One region of the Streptomyces sp. NPDC079141 genome, then DNA from elsewhere that is predicted to be linked to it. Evidence: riboswitches for the same ligand, from Rfam matches in the RefSeq annotation. Region 1 holds a riboswitch; each other region holds the start of a gene.
What was found. Region 1 has a riboswitch for cobalamin ahead of AB0Q90_RS13660 (CbtB-domain containing protein). Riboswitches for the same ligand answer to the same signal wherever they lie in the genome.
Positions count from the first base shown of each region.

Region 1 (3,260 bases):
GACTGCCCGATCGGCACGATGATCGAGCTGCCGCGCGCGGCGCTCACCGCCGGACGGATCGCCGAGGCCGCCGACTTCTTCTCCTTCGGCACCAACGACCTCACCCAGACCACCTGGGGCCTGTCCCGCGACGACGCCGAGGCCTCCTTCTTCCCGCTCTACCTGGACAAGGGCGTCTTCCAGGTCTCGCCCTTCGAGACCATCGACCAGGAAGGCGTCGGCCGACTGGTGGAGCTCGGCGTCGAGGCCGGACGCGCCGTCAACCCGCAGCTGGAGACCGGCGTGTGCGGCGAACACGGCGGCGACCCCGAGTCGATCCACTTCTTCCACCGCGCGGGCCTGGACTACGTCTCCTGCTCACCGTTCCGCATCCCGGCGGCCCGCCTTGAGGCGGGCCGGGCGGCGGTCGCCGACACAACGGGGAACAGCGACAGCAGGTGAGGTGCGTCGGGGTATGCCCCGGGGGCGGAGGGTTCCCGGGGTCCGCCGGCAGGCGTCAGGTGTTGCCCACCTCGTCGGCCTCCCTGCCCTCCAGCAGCGCCACGACGGCCATGCCCGCGACGATCAGTCCGACACCGAGCGCGCCGCTCCCGGCGGCGATGTCCCTCCAGGGTGTGTCCATGGCCCGCGAGTACCCGGGGCGACCTTCGTGAACCCGGCCGTCGCGACCTGGCGAAACCCTGGCCGACACCGGGTTTGGCGCCCTGCGAGTCGGCTACCCGCAGGGTGTGACCTCGACTACATCGCAGCAGCAGCTCTTCCAGTACCTGGAGGACCGCTTCGCGTGCGCCCAGGCGTGCACCGAGTGTGCGCGTTCCTGTGCGCTGCGCGCGAGCCTGGTGGATCCGGACGGGACGGAGGAACAGGAACTCGTACGACGCAAGGGCATCATGTGCGCCGAGGTGTGCGACGCGACCTGCCGGGTGCTGTCCGAGCAGAGCCAGACGGACGAGAGCGGCATCCGCGTCCAGCTGGAGTGGTGCCGCACGGTCTGCCTGGAGTGCGCCCATGTCTTCGACGGACGGCCGGGCGCGGAGGACGGCGCGAAGGCGTGCCGCGAGTGCGCACAGGCGTGCACGGACTTTCTGGCCTCACTGAGGTGAGCCGGCGACTCGCCGCCTCACTGAGGTCGGTCGGCGACTCGCTCTTCGAGCGGCCGCCCCATCCGCACGTTCCAGCGCCCGGACCGCCCGCTGAGCTCCACCACCGTCAGCGGCGGCACGTCGGTGCGCCAGAACGCCGCCTCCGGCGCCCCGAGCGCCCGTACGACCGCGGCCCGGACGACCTCCGGCTCCACCACCGCGACGGTCCGCCCGCTCACCTCGGCGGTCGCCTCCAGCCATCCGCCGACCCGGTCGCACACCGCGCGCACCGACTCACCCCCGTGCGGCGCGGCCTGCGGATCCGCCAGCCAGCGGGCCAGCTCCGCCGGCTCGCGCGCGCCGACCTCCGCCAGCGTCGCGCCACGCCACCGTCCCGCGTCCAGCGGCGCCAACCGGGGCTCCGCAAGCGCCTGGACGCCCAGCGCGTCGGCGGTCTGGCGGCAGCGGACGGTGGGGGAGACCCAGGCCCGCTCCGCCGCCGGCAGAGCGCCCGCCGCGGCCCGGGCGAGCCGCAGCCCCGAGGCGTCGAGCGGACAGCCGTCGTCGAAGCGGGCCTCCCGCAGCGCCGCGGTGATCGCCGGTGAGACCAACATCACCCGACTTGTCATGCGCCCGTCCTCAACGTCAATACCCCATCCCTGTCCGGTACTTGACCCGCCCCATGCCCCCTGAGGGCGCACGACGCCGTACCGTGCGCCCTTGGCCGCGCTCCCGACACGCGGTACCTTCTCGTCGATATCGACGACGGTCCCTGCGGAAGCCGGTGAGAATCCGGCACGGTCGCGCCACTGTAAGCCGGGCACGCACCCACGGGTGCGGGCCGGGTAAGTCAGACCCGCCCCGTTGTCCTGTGCACCACCGAGACGGGACGCGAGTTCCCCCAGGAGGTACCTGCCATGGCGCAGTCCGCCGTCCAGCCGACCCTCGGCACCACCGGCTCCACCGCCGTCCCCGCCAAGCTGCCGATCGGCGCGATCGTCCCCTGGGCGGTCTTCCTCGGCATCCTGATGCTGGTCCTGCTCTACTTCGTCGGCGCCGAACAGGGCGCCACCTCCCTCATCTCCGGCGAGGGCGTGCACGAGTGGGTGCACGACTCCCGCCACCTCCTCGGCTTCCCCTGCCACTGACAGCGACGAGGAAGCGCAACCGCACATGAACTCCGCAACTGTCAGAAACCTCCTGGTCCGCGGCATGCTCGCGGGCCTCGTCGCGGGCCTGGCCGCCCTCGTCGTCGCCTACTTCCTGGGCGAACCGCGCGTCGACGAGGCGATCGCCTTCGAAGAGGCGCACGCCCACGAGCACGGCGGCGAGGAACTGGTCAGCCGCACTATGCAGTCCACCGCCGGTCTGTCCACCGGCGTCCTCGTCTACGGGGTCGCCTTCGGCGGCATCGCCGCACTGGCGTACTGCTTCGCCCTCGGCCGGATCGGCCGCTTCGGGCCGCGCGCGAGCGCGCTGCTCCTGGCGGCCGCCGGACTGGTCGCGGTCTACGTCGTCCCGTTCCTCAAGTACCCCGCCAACCCTCCGGCCGTCGGCGACCCCGACACGCTCAACCAGCGCACCACCCTGTTCTTCCTCATGGTCGTGCTCGGCGTGCTGTTGACGGTGGGGGCGGTCATCCTGGGGCAGCGCCTCGCCCCACGCCTCGGCAACTTCAACGCCACCGCCGCTGCGGGCGCGTTCTTCGTTCTCGTCGTCGGCCTGGCGTACGCCTTCCTGCCGTCGTACAACGAAGCCCCGCACGACTTCCCGGCCACCCTGCTGTGGCAGTACCGGCTCGCCGCCCTCGCCGTCCAGGTCACCTTGTGGACCGCCTTCGGGCTGGTCTTCGGGGCACTGGCGGAACGGCTGCTGGCCCCCCGGCGCGAGGCGGAGGTGACGGCGCCCGCGCGGGCAACTCCCGTACCGCACTGATCGCTTCACCTCGCAGGGCCCTCGGCGCGCATGCCGGGGGCCCTTCGCCATTCCCAATTTCTGGAACACGTTCTACGGTGTGCGCCGTCAGCACCGGCTTTGGGGACCCTGGAGGCGCCGTGCATCTCGACCACACGCCCGAGCAGCAGCGGCTGCGCACTGAACTGCGCGCCTACTTCGCCGAGCTGGTGCCCGACTCGGCCCACACACGCCACCACGACCCGGCCGCCCAGAAGCGCTTCT
Region 1 is NZ_JBFBLP010000003.1:858,150-861,409, forward strand. Features, by position in the region: gene ppdK (pyruvate, phosphate dikinase) at 1-441, shown strand, start outside; gene AB0Q90_RS13645 (hypothetical protein) at 497-622, opposite strand; gene AB0Q90_RS13650 (ferredoxin) at 729-1,103, shown strand; gene AB0Q90_RS13655 (histidine phosphatase family protein) at 1,121-1,711, opposite strand; cobalamin riboswitch at 1,806-1,961, shown strand; gene AB0Q90_RS13660 (CbtB-domain containing protein) at 2,000-2,230, shown strand; gene AB0Q90_RS13665 (CbtA family protein) at 2,256-3,017, shown strand; gene AB0Q90_RS13670 (acyl-CoA dehydrogenase family protein) at 3,137-3,260, shown strand, end outside.

Region 2 (3,260 bases), 760 kb from region 1:
CGGGTTGCGCAGCAGCGACTGCATCACCGCGCCGCACACGGCGAGTCCGGCCCCGCACACGGCCGCGAGCAGTGTGCGCGGCAGCCGCAGCTGCCACACGATGCCGTCCCGGATCGGCGTCAACTCCGAGGTGCCGACGCCGAGATGGGCCGCGACGACGGACCACACGTCGGCGACGCGGATGTCGGCCGGGCCGATGGTGATCGCGACGGCGAGGGAGCAGCACAGCAGGACGGTGCCCGCCGTGCCCAGCACAAGCCCGCGCAGGGTCACTTCACGAGCCCGAACTCACGCAGGGCCGCGGCCACTTGCTCGACGCCTTCTACCGTGCGGATGGTCGGGTTCATGGCCTGCCCGCTGAGCAGCACGTAACGCTTGTGCTTGACGGCGGTCATGTTCTTCGTGACGGGGTCGGACTCCAGGAACGCGATCTTCTTCGCCGCGGACTCGGCGGTCTGCGACTTGCGGGTCAGGTCGCCGATGACGAGGACGTCGGGGTCGCGGTCGGCCACGGTCTCCCAGTTGATCTGTGGCCACTCCTCGTGCGTGTCGTCGAAGACGTTCCGCGCGCCGAGGGCGCGGGTCATGACGCCGGGGGCGCCGCAGCATCCGGCCATGTAGGGCGACTCGGAGTTGGCGAACCAGTAGAGCAGGGTGACGTCCGAGGCGTCGATGCCCGAAGTGGCCTTCGCCATCCGCGTCTTGAGGCTCGCGACGAGCTTCTCGCCCCGCTCCTCCACGCCGAACACCTTGGCGAGGTCGCGGACTTCGCCGTACACGTCGTCGATGGTCAGCGGGGTGTCGCGGACGCCGTCGCCGCCCCCGGAGTTGTCCTTGCCCACGCAGTCGGACGGGGAGACGTAGGTCGGGACGCCGAGCTTCTCGAACTGCTCGCGGCCGGCGACGCCGCCCTTGCCCAGGGTGGAGACGAAGGAGGCGGTGACGAAGTCGGGTTCGGTCTCCAGGACCCGTTCGAAGGACGGGTTGTTCTCGGCGATCCTCGGCACCTTCGCGTTCGCCTTCGCCAGTCCCTTCAGCACGGGGTCGGTCCAGGTCGCGGTCCCGGCCATGCGGTCGGCGAGGCCGAGGGAGAGCAGGATCTCGGTGGTGCCCTGGTTGAGGGAGACGGCGCGCCGCGGCGGCTGTTCGACGCGGACGGAGTGCCCGCAGTTGTCGAGGGTGACGGCGGCCTTGGCATCGGTGGCGGCACTGTCGTCGCCGCAGCCGGTCAGGAGCAGGGTGGAGGCCGCGAGCAGGGCGGCGGGGCGGGTGAGACGTGCGAAGGGCACGGGGTTTGTCCTCAGTCGTCGAGGGCTCGAACGCGGAGCCCGGTCGTACGGTGCTCCCCCGCCGTGCGTCGACCGCGGGGGCCGCCAGCAGGTCTTCGGACTCGGGTTCACCCGGGTCGGAGCGCCTTCCCGGACGACGTACGCCGTCCAGTGGCCGAGGCCCCGCCCGTCACCCTCACCGCTGCGCGTCAGCTCCGGATTCGCACCGGATTCCCTGACCCACGTTCATGGGTTCGACTGGCTTCGGCAAGCTATCACGCGGCCGCCGGGAATCACCGGGCGCCGTCGGCCGTTGTGCGGTCGAGAGCCCTGTCATGAGGTCGAGGAGGCCCACCGGTGTACGGCGACGACGAGACGGTCCGCAAGATCCTCACGGAACTCGGCGACACCTGGGCCGTGGTGGGCCTGTCGACGAACCGGCGGCGCGCCGCCTACGGCGTGGCCGAGGTGCTCCAGCGCTACGGCAAGCGCGTGGTGCCCGTCCACCCCAAGGCGGAGACGGTGCACGGCGAGCAGGGCTACGCCTGCCTCGCGGACATCCCCTTCGACGTGGACGTCGTCGATGTCTTCGTCAACAGCGAGCTGGCCGGGCCGATCGCCGACGAGGCGGTGGCCAAGGGCGCCAAGGCTGTGTGGTTCCAGCTCGGCGTCCTCGACGACGCCGCGTACGAGCGCACCCGCGCCGCCGGCCTCGACATGGTCATGGACCGCTGCCCGGCCATCGAGATTCCCCGGCTGCGCTGAGCACCCCCGGTGGCCGGTCCGGACAGGAACGTCGCGTAGACATGGACGGTCCGCACCCGCGCCCCGAGGAAGAAGCCGATGCACGAGCCCGCCCCTTGCTGTATGCCGTCCGCCGGGAGCGGCCCGGCCAAGCCGCTGCGCATCGCACCGCCGGCGCCGGCCGTCGCCGGGTCCACGGACGGCATGGTCCTGCTTCCCGGTGGCGAGTTCCTGATGGGCGCCGAGGACGCCGAGGGGTTCCCGGCCGACGGTGAGGGCCCGGTGCGGGCCGTGCGCGTGGACGCCTTCCGTATCGACGCCTGTGCGGTGACCAACGACGCGTTCGCCGCGTTCGTCTCCGACACCGGGCACATCACCGACGCCGAGCGCCTGGACTGGTCGTACGTCTTCGCCGGGTTCCTGCCGGGCGCCCTGCGCCGGGACGCGCCGCGGCCCGAGCAGGCCCCTTGGTGGTGTGCGGTCACGGGGGCGGCCTGGAACCGGCCGGAGGGTCCCGGGAGTGACCTCGCGGGCCGCGGTGACCATCCGGTGGTCCATGTGTCCTGGTACGACGCCGCCGCCTATGCGGCCTGGGCGGGCAAGCGGCTGCCCACCGAGGCCGAGTGGGAGTACGCGGCCCGCGGCGGCCTGGAGCAGCGGCGCTACCCCTGGGGCGACGAACTGAACCCCGACGGCGCCTACCGCTGCAACATCTGGCGGGGCACCTTCCCCACCAAGAACACCGCCGACGACGGCTACCGCGGCACCGCGCCCGTGGACGCCTTCGAGCCCAACGGCTTCGGCCTGTACAACACTTCGGGCAATGTGTGGGAGTGGTGCGCGGACTGGTGGAGCACGGAGCGCCGCGGGGCGGTGAACCCGGCCGGACCGGCCGAGGGCACCGCCAAGGTGATCCGCGGCGGCTCCCACATGTGCCACGCCTCCTACTGCAACCGTTACCGCGTCGCCGCCCGCAGCTCCAACACCCCGGACAGTTCCAGCGGCCACGCGGGCTTCCGGTGCGCACGCGACGCGTGACTCCGGCGACTCCCCGTACCGCGCCGGGCCCCCACATAATGCTCGGGTGACCACGACCCCCCACCCCAACTCCCGTGCCGCACAACGCTTTCCGGTCGTCATCGTCGGCGCCGGACCCGCCGGGCTGACCCTCGGCAACATCCTGCGGGCCGCCTCCGTCGACTGTCTGGTCCTGGAGACCGAGAGCCGTGCGTTCATCGAGCAGCGGCC
Region 2 is NZ_JBFBLP010000003.1:97,761-101,020, reverse strand. Features, by position in the region: gene AB0Q90_RS10145 (iron chelate uptake ABC transporter family permease subunit) at 1-273, opposite strand, end outside; gene AB0Q90_RS10140 (ABC transporter substrate-binding protein) at 270-1,289, opposite strand; cobalamin riboswitch at 1,358-1,546, opposite strand; gene AB0Q90_RS10135 (CoA-binding protein) at 1,626-2,033, shown strand; gene AB0Q90_RS10130 (formylglycine-generating enzyme family protein) at 2,217-3,050, shown strand; gene AB0Q90_RS10125 (4-hydroxybenzoate 3-monooxygenase) at 3,097-3,260, shown strand, end outside.
Region 2: it holds a riboswitch for cobalamin, as region 1 does, so the genes downstream of both, AB0Q90_RS10140 (ABC transporter substrate-binding protein) here and AB0Q90_RS13660 (CbtB-domain containing protein) in region 1, are expected to answer to the same signal.

Region 3 (3,260 bases), on a different contig from region 1:
TGGGTGCGCACGGCGCGGACGATCCGCTCGGTGTCCGCCGCCCGCGCGAAGAACACGCCCGCGTCCTGCTCCCGGAAGGGCTCCAGGCCACGGAACGGCGACGGCCGCAGAGCGGGGTCCAGGCCCAGGAGCAGGGCGGCGGGGATGAGGTACGCGGTGGTCGCGCCGGTGCCGACCTCCGCGGCGACCGTCATGCCGACCACTCCGCCCTGGTCGCTGTCCCAGACCGGCCCGCCGCTGAAGCCGCGGCCGACGGGCGGGCCGCCGGGTACCGGGCGCGCCTCCATCGAGGCCCAACCCTTGCCGACCGCGGCGCGGAGCCGACCGTCGACCCAGACGCCGTGGTCGTCGGTGCGCTGCGGGAAGCCGACGACACGGAAGGCGTGGTCCCAGACCGCCGCACCGCCCGCGAAGCGCACCGGGGCGGTGCCGGGCACCGACTCCTCCAGCGTCAGCAGCGCCATGTCGCCGCCGCCGTCGGGCGCCACCGGGCGCCAGTGCGTGACCGTCGCCCGCAGCCGGTCCGAGGGCGGACTCAGGAGCGGGAAGTCCACGGTCACCGCGGCGACGGGGGGCGTCTCGTCGGTGTCGGGCGTGCCCAGCGCGCTCGCCACGACATGCGCGCAGGTGCACAGCGTTCGTTCGGCGACGAGGAACCCGCAGCCGGCGACCTGGCCGTCGGCGCTCCAGAAGCGCGCGATGGCCCCCGGGAGTTCGTCGTCAGGAGCGGCCGTCATCGGCACGCTGTCCCGGAATGACCGTGTCGTCCTGGGGCGCCCAGCGCATGCTCACCTTGAAGTTGGCCTCCGTCGACCCCTTCGCCACCACGACGCCCGCCTCGGCGCTGAGCGTGATGCCGAACTCGACGGTCACCTCCGCGGGCGGTCTCGCCAGGCTTCTGGCGTCGTCCAGGACCGCGCCGAGGGCGGGGCGCACCCGGCCGAGTGCCTGTTGGAGGGTCTCGGCGGCACCGGCCACCACGCCCCCGCGCGAGACGCGCTGCACTCCGGCCGGGCCGTCGCCGGCCACCTCCAGGAGCACGATCTGCCCGTCGTCCAGCAGCATCTCGCCCACGTACGCCACTGTGCGTCCCCTCCCGCGTCCGTTGCACCCCGTATGGGGCATAGGGGCTATTGCAGGGGTCACCGTGCGTGTTCACAAGCGGGATCGGGGATTGCCGCCCGGCAGAGGGGAATTCAGGGCAAGCAGCCCTCTTTGGGCGGCCTGCCGTGCTAGCGGTGTGGAACTCAGCACACTCCCCCTTCGCAGGTCAACGGCAAGTTGACGGCCCTTCCGGGCCCGTGGTGGACTGCCGGAGCCAGCTACGGCGGCAGGAGAGGAAGCCGGTGTGAATCCGGCGCGGTCCCGCCACTGTCACCGGGGTAGACAGCCCTGGGAGCCAGGAACTCTCACCGCCGATCTCGTCGAGCCAGGGCGCGGACACCCTGAGTGAGGACATATCGCCATGCGCGGCTGCCGATTGAGAGCCTGCCCCAACCGAGCTCTGCCCGACCCCACGGCCGGCTGAGCCGATGCGGGCCGATCGCGTCTTCGCGTACGGCGCCGCCGCCGGCCTCCTCGGTGACCTGCTCCTCGGCGATCCGCGCCGCGGGCATCCGGTCGCCGTGTTCGGGCGGGCCGCCGGCGCCGTGGAACGCGTGCTGTGGCGGGACCACCGGGGCTGGGGCGCGCTGCACACCGCCGTGTGCGCCGGAGGAGCCGTCGCGCTGGGCGCCGTTGCCGCTCGTGCCGTACGCCGCTCCCCTGCCGCCTCCGTCGCACTGACCGGCGCCGCCACCTGGGCGGTCGTCGGGGGGACTTCGCTCGCCCGGGAGGCCCGGGTCATCGGCCGTGCCCTCGAAGCGGGGGACGTCGAGGCCGCGCGGGCACGGCTGCCGCATCTGTGCGGGCGGGATCCGCAGGCGCTGGACGCGGACGGAATCGCGCGCGCGGTCGTGGAGTCCGTCGCCGAGAACACCTCCGACGCCGTCGTGGGGGCGCTCGTGTGGGGAGCCGCCGGCGGGGTGCCGGGGCTTGTGGGGTTCCGGGCCGTCAACACCCTCGACGCCATGGTGGGGCACAAGTCCGAGCGTCATCGGCGCTACGGCTGGGCGTCCGCCCGGCTCGACGACGTCGCCGGGTGGCCCGGAGCGCGGCTCACCGCCGTGCTCGCGGTGGTCGCCGGGGGCGATCCCCGTGGTGGCGTACGCGCCTGGCGTGCCGACGCCGCGAAGCACCCGAGCCCCAACGCCGGGCCAGTGGAGGCCTCGTTCGCGGGGGCGCTCGGGGTCCGGCTCGGCGGGACGTTGTCGTACGGCGGGCGCATCGAGCACCGGCCGGTGCTGAACGGGGAGGGACGTGCAGTGGAAGTCGGGGACATCGAGCGGGCCGTTCGGCTGTCCCGGCGGGTGAGCTGGCTGGCGCTCGGCGTCAGTGTCGCCGCACGCCGGATCGTCAAGGGACGGCGGTCATGACCGGCGGCGGGCTTCTCGTCGCCGGCACCACCTCCGATGCCGGCAAGAGTGTCGTCACCGCCGGAATCTGCCGGTGGCTGGTGCGGCAAGGGGTCAAGGTCGCGCCGTTCAAGGCGCAGAACATGTCCCTCAATTCGTTCGTCACGCGCGAAGGCGCCGAGATCGGGCGGGCGCAGGCCATGCAGGCCCAGGCCTGCCGGGTCGAGCCGACCGCGCTGATGAATCCCGTGCTGCTCAAGCCGGGCGGCGAGCAGAGCAGCCAGGTCGTGCTGCTCGGGAAGCCGGTCGGTGAGCTCAGCGCTCGCGGGTACCACGGCGGGCGGCAGCAGAAGCTCCTCGGGACCGTGCTCGACTGCCTCGCCGAGTTGCGGGGCACGTATGACGCGGTGATCTGCGAAGGGGCCGGGAGTCCGGCCGAGATCAATCTGCGGCGGACCGACATCGTGAACATGGGGATCGCGCGCAACGCGCAGCTCCCCGTACTCGTCGTGGGCGACATCGACCGCGGTGGCGTCTTCGCCTCCTTCTTCGGGACCGTCGCCCTCCTCTCGCCCGAGGACCAGGCGCTCGTCGCCGGGTTCCTCGTCAACAAATTCCGGGGCGATGTGTCGCTGCTCGAACCCGGGCTCGACATGCTCCACGGCCTCACCGGGCGGCACACCTACGGCGTCCTGCCCTTCCGGCACGGGCTCGGCATCGACGAGGAGGACGGGCTGCGCGTCTCCCTGCGGGGAGCGGTGCGGGAGTCCCAGGTCTCCTCCCCCGTCGGCGAGGACGTGCTGCGGG
Region 3 is NZ_JBFBLP010000002.1:922,325-925,584, reverse strand. Features, by position in the region: gene AB0Q90_RS09310 (serine protease) at 1-737, opposite strand, end outside; gene AB0Q90_RS09305 (CU044_2847 family protein) at 721-1,065, opposite strand; cobalamin riboswitch at 1,289-1,429, shown strand; gene AB0Q90_RS09300 (cobalamin biosynthesis protein) at 1,533-2,474, shown strand; gene AB0Q90_RS09295 (cobyric acid synthase) at 2,471-3,260, shown strand, end outside.
Region 3: it holds a riboswitch for cobalamin, as region 1 does, so the genes downstream of both, AB0Q90_RS09300 (cobalamin biosynthesis protein) here and AB0Q90_RS13660 (CbtB-domain containing protein) in region 1, are expected to answer to the same signal.